DNA from 3 places in the Polaromonas sp. P4_F6 genome. Region 2 is predicted to be linked to each of the others. Evidence: predicted binding sites of a transcription regulator. Region 2 holds the regulator's gene; each other region holds the start of a gene.
The links. Region 2 encodes sigma-54, which starts transcription at its own class of promoters, with help from an activator protein. Its sites were predicted from a motif close to TGGCANGNAANCTGCTTT; they were not measured.
Positions count from the first base shown of each region.

Region 1 (3,234 bases), on a different contig from region 2:
CGGGGCAGCCCGTCCGATGTATCAGCGGTTGTAAGCAGTTTCGCCGTGGGACGTGATGTCCAGGCCTTCGCGCTCGTCTTCTTCGCTGACACGCAGGCCTATGGTCAGGTCCACCACCTTGTAGGCGATGAAGGAGACCACGCCGGACCAGACGATGGTGATCAGCACGGCCTTGGCCTGGATCCAGAGCTGGCCGGCGATGGTGTAGGCGTCGGGCGTGACGGCCGTGGCGGTCACCCAGTCACCCACGAAGCTTGGGCCACCCAGTGCAGGCGAGTTGAAGACGCCGGTGAGCAATGCGCCCAGGATACCGCCCACGCCGTGCACGCCGAACACGTCCAGCGAGTCGTCGGCACCCAGCAGTTTCTTCAGGCCGTTCACACCCCAGAGGCAGGCGAAGCCGGCAACCAGGCCGATGACCAGGCCGCCGCCGATGCCGACGTTGCCGGCTGCGGGGGTGATGGCCACCAGGCCGGCGACGGCGCCGGAGGCTGCACCCAGCATCGAAGCCTTGCCGCGCATCAGTGCTTCACCGACGCACCATGCCAGCACGGCGGCAGCGGTGGCGCCCAGTGTGTTGATAAAGGCCAGGGCGGCGAAACCGTTCGCTTCCAGGGCGGAGCCGGCGTTGAAGCCGAACCAGCCCACCCACAGCAGTGCGGAGCCGACCATGGTCAGGGTCAGGCTGTGAGGTGCCATGGCTTCCTTGCCGTAGCCGATGCGCTTGCCGATGCAGAAGGCGCCGACCAGGCCGGCGACGGCGGCGTTGATGTGCACCACGGTGCCGCCCGCGAAGTCCAGGGCGCCCATCTGCCAGATGTAGCCGCCCTTGCCGTTCATCGCGTCGACCACTTCCTTGCCGGTGTAGGCGTCAGGGCCCATCCAGAACCAGACCATGTGGGCGATAGGCGCATAGCTGAAGGTGAACCAGATGGCCATGAACAGCAGCACGGCGGAGAACTTGATGCGTTCGGCGAAGGCGCCGACGATCAGCGCGCAGGTGATGCCGGCGAAGGTGGCCTGGAAGGCGGCGAACACGATCTCGGGGATCACGACACCCTTGCTGAAGGTCGCGCCGTTGGCGAAGGTGCCCGCGACGTTGTCCCAGATGCCCTTCATGAAGAGCCGGTCGAAACCGCCGAAGAAGGCATTGCCCTCGGTAAACGCCAGGCTGTAGCCGTAGATGAACCACAGCACGACGATCATCGAGAAGGTGACCATGACCTGCATCAACACGGACAGCATGTTCTTGCTGCGGACCAGGCCGCCGTAGAACAGCGCCAGGCCGGGCACGGTCATCATGATGACCAGCAGCGTGGAGACCATCATCCAGGCGGTGTCACCCTTGTTGGGAACCGGTGCGGGGGCTGCCGACGCGGCGGCTGCAGGTGCGGAAGCGGCGGCGGCCGGGGCGGCAGCAGCCGAGGCTGCGGGCGCGGCGGCTGAAGCGGCCGCTTCAGCCGGTTTGGCTTCGGCTGCGGAAGCGGCGGGCGCGGCGGCCGGGGCTTGCGCCATGACGGCGCCTGTTGTCATCAGGCTCAGTCCCAATACAAGGGAAGCAAGTATTTTTTTCATGTCGATGTTCTCTTTTTGTGTGGATTGAGCCTTACAGCGCTTCCTTGCCGGTTTCACCGGTACGGATGCGCACGACCTGCTCGAGGTTGTAGACAAAGACCTTGCCGTCGCCGATCTTGCCGGTGCGGGCCGCGCCTTCGACCGCTTCGATCACGCGGTCCACCAGGTCGTCGGAGACAGCCGCCTCGATCTTGACCTTGGGCAGGAAGTCGACGACATATTCCGCACCGCGGTACAGCTCGGTGTGGCCTTTCTGGCGGCCGAAGCCCTTGACTTCAGTGACCGTGATGCCTTGCACGCCAATACCGGACAGCGCTTCCCGCACTTCGTCCAGCTTGAACGGTTTGATGATGGCCGTTACGAGTTTCATGTTCAGGTTTCCTCCAAGGATGAATAAAGAAGCGGCCCCTCGGTGCGCCACTCCAGCTGCTTTACGGTTTTTCTGAGCGTAAAGGTCAGGCGCTCTGATTCAGGGATTTCGACGGTTGCGGAAAGGGTCCTATTCCCGGATTCCACGAAGTCTTCGTAGCACGTACCGTGCCAAAGCAAGCCCCTTGACCGGGCGCAGTCCACCCGCTTCGCGCTTGCCACGTTGAACATGGGAATCCAAAAAAACACGATAAGCACCAGATTGGGGCGTTCATCACGCACAACTTTGGAGCATCACCAGGGAGTTAGTTCATGAGCCTGTCTTTAGTGCACAGCCGCGCCTTGCTGGGGCTGGAAGCGCGGCCCGTCCGCGTCGAGGTCCACCTGGCCAACGGCCTGCCCAGCTTCACGCTGGTCGGCCTGGCCGAAACCGAGGTCAAGGAGGCCCGCGAACGCGTGCGCTCCGCCATCCAGAACACCGGCCTGGAGTTTCCCGCCAATAAGCGGATCACCGTCAACCTCGCGCCGGCCGACCTGCCCAAGGATTCCGGCCGCTTCGACCTGCCGATTGCCCTGGGCATCCTGGCGGCCAGCGGCCAGGTCGATGCCCGCAAGCTGGAAGGCTATGAGTTCGCGGGCGAGCTGTCCCTGGGTGGCGACCTGCGGCCTGTGCGCGGCGCGCTGGCCATGAGCCTGGCGCTGGCCCGCCCCGGGCGCGACGCTGCTGGCGCCGGAAAACTGCCCAAATTGGTGCTGCCGGACGCCAGCGCCCAGGAAGCGGCCCTGGTGCCCGGTGCGGAAATCTTCCGGGCGCTGCATTTACTCGACGTGGTCAGGCAGTTTTTGCCGGGGGATGCCCCCGTGGAGGCGCTGGACGGCTGGTCGCGGGTGAAGCCGGCACCGCCGCCGCCGCAGTCGGCCTACCCGGACCTGGCCGACGTGAAAGGCCAGGCCGCCGCCCGTCGCGCGCTGGAAATCGCGGCCGCCGGCGGCCATAGCGTGCTCATGATGGGCGCGCCCGGCTCCGGCAAGTCCATGCTGGCGCAGCGTTTTGCCGGCCTGCTGCCGGCCATGAGCACCGAAGAAGCGCTGGAAAGCGCCGCGGTGGCCTCCCTGGGCGGCCGTTTCTCCCTGGATAAATGGGCGCTGCGCCCGACCTGCGCGCCCCACCATACCGCCAGTGCCGTGGCCCTGGTCGGCGGCGGCTCGCCGCCACGGCCCGGCGAGATCTCGCTGGCGCACCGCGGCGTGCTGTTTCTTGACGAGCTGCCCGAGTTTCCGCGCGCGGCG
Region 1 is NZ_JBFUJQ010000003.1:239,894-243,127, forward strand. It holds gene AC1DUN_RS10595 (ammonium transporter) at 22-1,575, opposite strand; gene glnK (P-II family nitrogen regulator) at 1,607-1,945, opposite strand; gene AC1DUN_RS10605 (YifB family Mg chelatase-like AAA ATPase) at 2,257-3,234, shown strand, end outside.
Region 1: glnK (P-II family nitrogen regulator) is a predicted target of sigma-54. The motif match lies at 2,101-2,118, and genes of this name have one in related genera.

Region 2 (3,234 bases):
ATTGCGCTCGGCGAAGTCGACCATGCGAAAGGACACGTCGCTGCCGAACACCGGCGCCGTGGGCTCCGTGATGGCGGCTTCGGCCTGGTCCAGCAGGCCGTCCCACACATGGCCCTGGAAGGGCAGATACTTCTGGAAAGCAAAGCGCCGGTTGATGCCGGGCGCGATGTTGCAGGCGATCTGCGCCGCCTCGATGGCGATGGTGCCCGAACCGCAGCAGGGGTCGTAGAGCGGCACGCCGGTTTTGCACAGCTGGTCCCAGCCGCTGGCGGCAATCATCGCGGCGGCCAGGGTTTCCTTCAGCGGCGCGTCGCCCTTGTCCTCGCGCCAGCCGCGCTTGAAGAGAGGCTCGCCCGAGGTGTCGATGTAAATCGTGACAGTGTCCGTCGTCAGGTGCACGTAGACACGCACGTCGGGCCAGCGCGTGTCGACGCTGGGCCGCACGTCGTCGAACTTGGCGCGAAAACGGTCGGCGATCGCGTCCTTGATCTTCAGCGCCGCGAAGTTCAGGCTGGTCAGCGGGCTGTGCTGGGCGGTGATCTCGACCTTGAAGGTCTGTTTGGGCGTGAACCAGATCTCCCAGGCCACGTTGGCGGCGGCGTTGTAGAGGTCTTGCTCGCCGCGGTACTGGTTGTGCTGCAGCTCGATCAGCACGCGCTGCGCCAGGCGGCTGTGCAGGTTGAGCTGCAGCGCGTCGCGCCAGGAGGCCTGCAATTGCACACCGGCGCGCCAGGCCTTGCCCTGGATGCCGGTGATGCGCTGCACCTCGGCGGCCAGCAGGGCCTCGACGCCCGCGGCGCAGGGTAAAAATAACTGAAGTTGGTTCATGTCGGACTCTTCAAGGGACTGCTAGAAATTCGATTATCGGGATGCAGGGCAAGGCGCACGGAGCGCAGGAACCGGAATGCACTTCGGTGCATGAGGATTCCGAGCACCGCGCAACGCCGCCATGCGCCCGAGAATCGGATTTATAGGGACTTGCGTAGGTTGGCGGGGGCGATGCGCAAGGCCTCGCGGTACTTGGCCACGGTGCGGCGCGCGCATTCAATGCCCTGCTCCTTGAGCATTTCGGAAATCTGGTTGTCGCTGAGAGGTTTTTTCGCGCTCTCGGAGGAGACGAACTGCTTGATCAGCGCGCGCACCGCCGTGCTTGAGGCGTTGCCGCCGGTTTCGGTGCCCAGCGCGGAGCCGAAGAAATACTTCAGTTCAAAGGTGCCGAAGGGCGTGCCCATGTACTTGGCGGTGGTCACGCGTGAAATCGTGGATTCGTGCAGGCCCAGTTCGTCGGCGATTTCGCGCAGCACCAGCGGGCGCATCGCGAGCTCGCCGTGCGTGAAGAAACTCTTTTGCCGCTCGACGATGGCGCTGCTCACGCGCAGTATGGTGTCAAAGCGCTGCTGGATGTTCTTGATGAACCAGCGCGCCTCCTGCAGGCGCTGCTGCAGCGCCTGGCCGTCCTGGCCCTTGTGCTGCTTGAGGGCGTTGGCGTAGATGTCGTGCACGCGCAGGCGCGGCATCACGTCGCCGTTGAGCGTGACCTTGAAGCCCCGGCCCGACTTCACGACGATGACGTCGGGCACGATCAGGTTGCGCTCCACGTTCACGAAGCGGCGCCCGGGTTTGGGGTCGAGCCGGCCTATCACGGCGATCGCGCCCTTGATGGCCGCCTCGGTGAATCCGCACAGGTAGGACAGGCGCTTGACGTCGCGCTTGGCCAGCAGCTCCATGGGGTGCTTGCACACGGCGATGGCGGCGCGGGTCTCCTCGCAGTCCTTGCAGTCGAGCAGCTGCAGGCCCAGGCATTCGGCCAGGTTGCGCGCGCCCACGCCGGCCGGCTCCATGTGCTGCAGCAGCTTGAGCGCCATGGCAAAACGCTGCTCGAGGTCCTCGGCCTGTTCCAGGTCGCCGCCGGCCAGGCCGGCCGCGAGCGAGGCCAGGCTGTCCTCGAGGTAACCGTCGTCGTTGAGCGACTCGATCAGGAAATGCAGGGCCGCGCGGTCTTCCTCTGAGAGGCGCAGGCCCAGCGACTGGCGGTGCAGGTGGTCTTGCAGCGACTCATGGCCGCCCGTGAGGTCCGAGGCCTCGGCCTCGCTTTCCTCGTTGTTGTTCTTGCGCGCAGGCGCATCGCTGCCCCATTCGCTGTCATCGGGCGTGGTCTCCACCGTGCCGTCGCCTTCCCAGCTTTCCTCGAGCTTGGGTTCCGCGCTGACCTCGGCTTCGCCGGCCGCTGAAAGGCCCGCGTCTTCCGCGCCGCCGCCGGCCGTTGCATCGGCGGCGGATTCAAACTCGCGGCTGTCCTGGCTGACCGGCGTGTTGACATGCTCCAGGCCGAACTCCTCGCGCGCCGCGGTTTCGTCCGACACCTCGAGAAACGGGTTTTCGTCGAGCATCTGCTCGACTTCCTGGCTCAGCTCGAGCGTGGACAGCTGCAGCAGGCGTATCGACTGCTGCAGCTGGGGCGTCAGCGCAAGATGCTGCGAGACGCGTAGCGAGAGACCTTGTTTCAAGGACTCCCCCCCGTTGGATGCTCACTTCGTGTAGCACCCTCCCCCCTACAGGGGGCGGCGCCTGTGGCCTGGCAAAGCCAGTTCCACGGCCCCCGCTTGAAAGACGATGGCAGGCGTGTCAATGTGGCGACGGCACTCTCGGAAGCCCGCACGTTAAGCGCGATGAACAACAAGGGGGAAACCATCTCTACATCTTGAAGTGCTCGCCCAAGTACACGCGGCGCACATCGGCGTTGTTCACGATCTCGGACGGCGTGCCCTGGGCCAGGACATGCCCGTCGCTGATGATGTAGGCGTGGTCGCAGATGCCCAGCGTTTCGCGCACATTGTGGTCGGTGATCAGCACGCCGATGCCGCGCGACTTCAGGAAGCCGATGATGCGCTGGATCTCGATCACGGCGATCGGGTCTATGCCGGCGAAGGGTTCGTCAAGCAGGATGAAGCGCGGCTGGGTCGCCAGGGCGCGGGCGATCTCGACGCGGCGGCGTTCACCGCCCGACAGCGCCGGCGCCGGCGAATGGCGCAAATGGTCCACCCGCAGGTCCTGCAGCAGGGCATCGAGCCGCGACTCGATGTCGGCGCGGCCCAGCGGCTTGCCGTTCGCGTCCAGCTGCAGTTCAAGCACGGCGCGCACGTTTTCTTCCACCGTGAGCTTGCGGAAAATCGAGGCTTCCTGCGGCAGGTAGCTCAGGCCCAGGCGGGCGCGCAGGTGAATCGGCATGTGCTC
Region 2 is NZ_JBFUJQ010000009.1:67,210-70,443, reverse strand. It holds gene AC1DUN_RS19300 (THUMP domain-containing class I SAM-dependent RNA methyltransferase) at 1-828, opposite strand, end outside; gene AC1DUN_RS19295 (RNA polymerase factor sigma-54) at 969-2,507, opposite strand; gene lptB (LPS export ABC transporter ATP-binding protein) at 2,695-3,234, opposite strand, start outside.

Region 3 (3,234 bases), on a different contig from region 2:
GAGGTTGTCGCCGCTGCCGCGTTCAAAGGCTTTGTCGACGATGGACTTTGCGGCAATGTCCAACCCGCCGGGCTCATCGGCATGGCGGTGGATGATGCCGGCCATGTCGTGCTCGGTCACGTGTTCGTACACGCCGTCGGTGGCCAGCAAAAAGATGTCGCCCTGCTCCACCTGCTGGGTCTGGTAGTCGATTTCCAGCTGGGGCTTGAAGCCCAGCGCGCGGCCCAAATAGCTCTGGCCCTGGGCAATCCACACGCGGTGGTCGTGGGTCAACTGCTCCAGCGACTTGCCGCGCAGGCGGTAAATACGCGAGTCGCCCACATGAAAAATATGCGCGGTGGCCGACTTGATGACCATGGCGCTCAGGGTGCACACATAGCCCTTGTCCTTGTCGTAGCGGTAAGGGCTTTTTTGCGTCTGCGCATGCAGCCAGGAATTGGTGGCGCTCAGGATGCGCTCGGCCGATGTCTTGACCGACCAGGCTTCCGAGGTGCAGTAATAGTCTTCCAGGAAACCGGTGACGGCGTACTGGCTGGCGACGTCGCTGACGGCGCTGCTGCTGATGCCGTCGGCCAGCGCGATGGCGATGCCCTTGGCGCTGAGCTGCGGCTCCTGCGGCACGTAGATGCCGTGGAAATCCTGGTTGGTTTCCTTGCGGCCCTTGTCCGAATACTGGCCTGCCGAGATCTTCAGTTCAGAGGACATAGGGGGTGGCGACAAAGCCCTCGCGCAACTTGCCTGCGCGAGGGCTTTTGTTGTGGAAGCGGATTATTTGAAGTTACGAGCCGGTCCGGTTTTAACGTGCGTGGCGTACAGCGTCAAGCCGGTAAAGGCCAGGCCGCCCACCAGGTTGCCCAGCACCGTGGGGATTTCGTTCCAGAGCAGGTAGTCCATGATGGTGAAGTGCGCGCCCAGCAGCAAGCCCGAGGGGAACAAAAACATGTTCACGATGGAGTGCTCGAACACCATGTAGAAAAACAGCATGATGGGCATCCACATGGCGATCACCTTGCCGCTGACCTGGGTGGAGATCATCGCGCCGACCACGCCGGCCGACACCATCCAGTTGCACAGCATGCCGCGCACAAAGAGCGTGAGCATGCCGTTGGCGCCGTACTTCTGGTAGCCCAGCGTGCGGTTCTCGCCCACCACGCCTATGGCCTTGCCAACCGCGCTGGGCTCCGTCGAGAAGCCATTGGTGACGTAGATGGCCATCATCACGGCCACCGTGAACGCCCCCAGGAAGTTGCCGGTAAAGACCAGGCCCCAGTTGCGCAGCACGCCCTTGAGGGTGACGCCCGGGCGCTTGTCGATCAGCGCCAGCGGGCACAGCACGAAGACGCCGGTCAGCAAATCAAAGCCGAACAGGTAGAGCATGACAAAACCTACCGGGAACAGCACGGCGCCCAGCAGGGGCTGGCCGGTCTGCACATTGATGGTGACGGCGAACCAGGCCGCCAGGGCCAGGATGGCGCCGGCCATATAGGCCCGGATAACGGTGTCGCGGGTGGACATGAATATCTTGGACTCCCCCGCGTCCACCATCTTGGTCACAAATTCCGAAGGCACTAGATAAGCCATACGTTCCTCGAGTTTTTGGGTTATCGGCCTTAAAAAAGAAAAGGCCAAAAAAAATCCACCCCCAGGCGCCCCCAAAAATGGGAGGCTGGAAGTGGACGTCGTTATCCATTGATCCGCCGGGCAACGGCCCCTACATAGGTATAGGCCGCGCCTTGCCCGGCCGTCATTAGCCGGGCGGATCACTCAAAGCAACTACTGTGCCGTTGGGAATGTGGCCTGAAACCGGCTGTTTTGCCCCCGCATGCGCCGGCAAGCAGGGTTCATTGCCCCAAATGCGTGCGCCGGGCCGTGGCGGCTCAACATTTTGGTGCCTACTTCACCAGCTCCAGCACCTCGGCTTTTTTCTTCTTGAGCAGCAGCACCAGGAACTTCGCGGGCTGGGTGGCGCTGGCGTTGCGGCCCACGGTATGAATGTCCTTGGGGCCTTCATAAAAGCTCTGGCCGGCTGTCAAGGTGACCTCCTTGCCGCCCTTGACCTGCATCACGATGGCGCCCTCGAGCACATAGACAAAGGCATGCGCGTGATGGCGATGCACCGGGTCGGCGGCGCCGGGGGCGTAGTCCACCGTAATCATCAGGCCTTCCTTGCCGGGAAGATCGGACAGGTCCTTGGCCATGACCGGCTTGACGGTCACGCCCTCGGGGCCGGCGGCCATGGCGGGTTGGGCAAGCAAGGCGGCGCTGGCGAGAAACAGGGAAACACAGGTCTTGTTCATGATGGCTTCTTCATAGGGTTGCGGAGGTGGCTCGGGATTGAGGTGCACCTGCCTCTATGACGATTGGCGGCGCCGGTTTGTGACACCGGCGCCCTGCCCTCTCGCTGTTCAGGTGCGAGCCTGCGACTTGCTGAACCACTCTTCAAACCGGATGCCACCCAAACGCGCCTTGCCGGCCGGCACCAGGGTGTCGTCCTTGAGCGCGGCGCCAAAGTAGCGTGCCTGCGGATCGGCGACAACCTTGCGCGGGTCATTGCTTGCCGTGAGGAAACGCTGGACGAGGTCCGAAAGGCGAACCTTTTCCGGGCCGGCGATCTCGACCGTGCCGTTGGCCGGCGCGCCCAGCGTGAAGTCGGCCATCGCGACGGCCACGTCGTCCGACGCAATGGGTTGCACAAAGGCCGGCGACAGCCGCACCGTCTGCCCCTCGGTGCCCGACTGGGCGATGCCGCCCAGGAATTCCATGAACTGGGTGGAGTGGACGATGGTGTAGGGCACGCTGGCGGCCCGGATCAGTTTTTCCTGGGCGATCTTGCCGCGGAAATAACCGCTTTCCACCAGTTTGTCGGTGCCGACGACGGAGAGTGCGATGTGGTGCAAAACACCGGCAGCCGCTTCGGCCGCCAGCAGGTTGCGGCCCGAGGTCTGGAAAAATTCCAGCACGGCCTTGTCTTCAAATGAAGGCGAATTGGCCACATCGACCACCACATGGGCGCCCGCGAGGACCTCGGCCAGCCCCTGGCCTGTGAGGGTGTTGACGCCGGACGCCGGCGATGCCGCGATGGCCTCGTGGCCGCGCTGGCGAAGGATGTTGACGAGTTTGGATCCGATGAGGCCTGAGCCTCCGATGACGACGATTTTCATGGGTGTGCTTTCTGGTCCAGAGTGAGGGTGGAGGTTGAGTGGCTCGAAATTGAGTACCACCTGCCTCTATGAC
Region 3 is NZ_JBFUJQ010000005.1:204,728-207,961, forward strand. It holds gene AC1DUN_RS14465 (bifunctional protein-serine/threonine kinase/phosphatase) at 1-705, opposite strand, end outside; gene AC1DUN_RS14470 (formate/nitrite transporter family protein) at 769-1,581, opposite strand; gene AC1DUN_RS14475 (cupin domain-containing protein) at 1,893-2,297, opposite strand; gene AC1DUN_RS14480 (SDR family oxidoreductase) at 2,406-3,161, opposite strand.
Region 3: AC1DUN_RS14470 (formate/nitrite transporter family protein) is a predicted target of sigma-54. The motif match lies at 1,767-1,784, and genes of this name have one in related genera.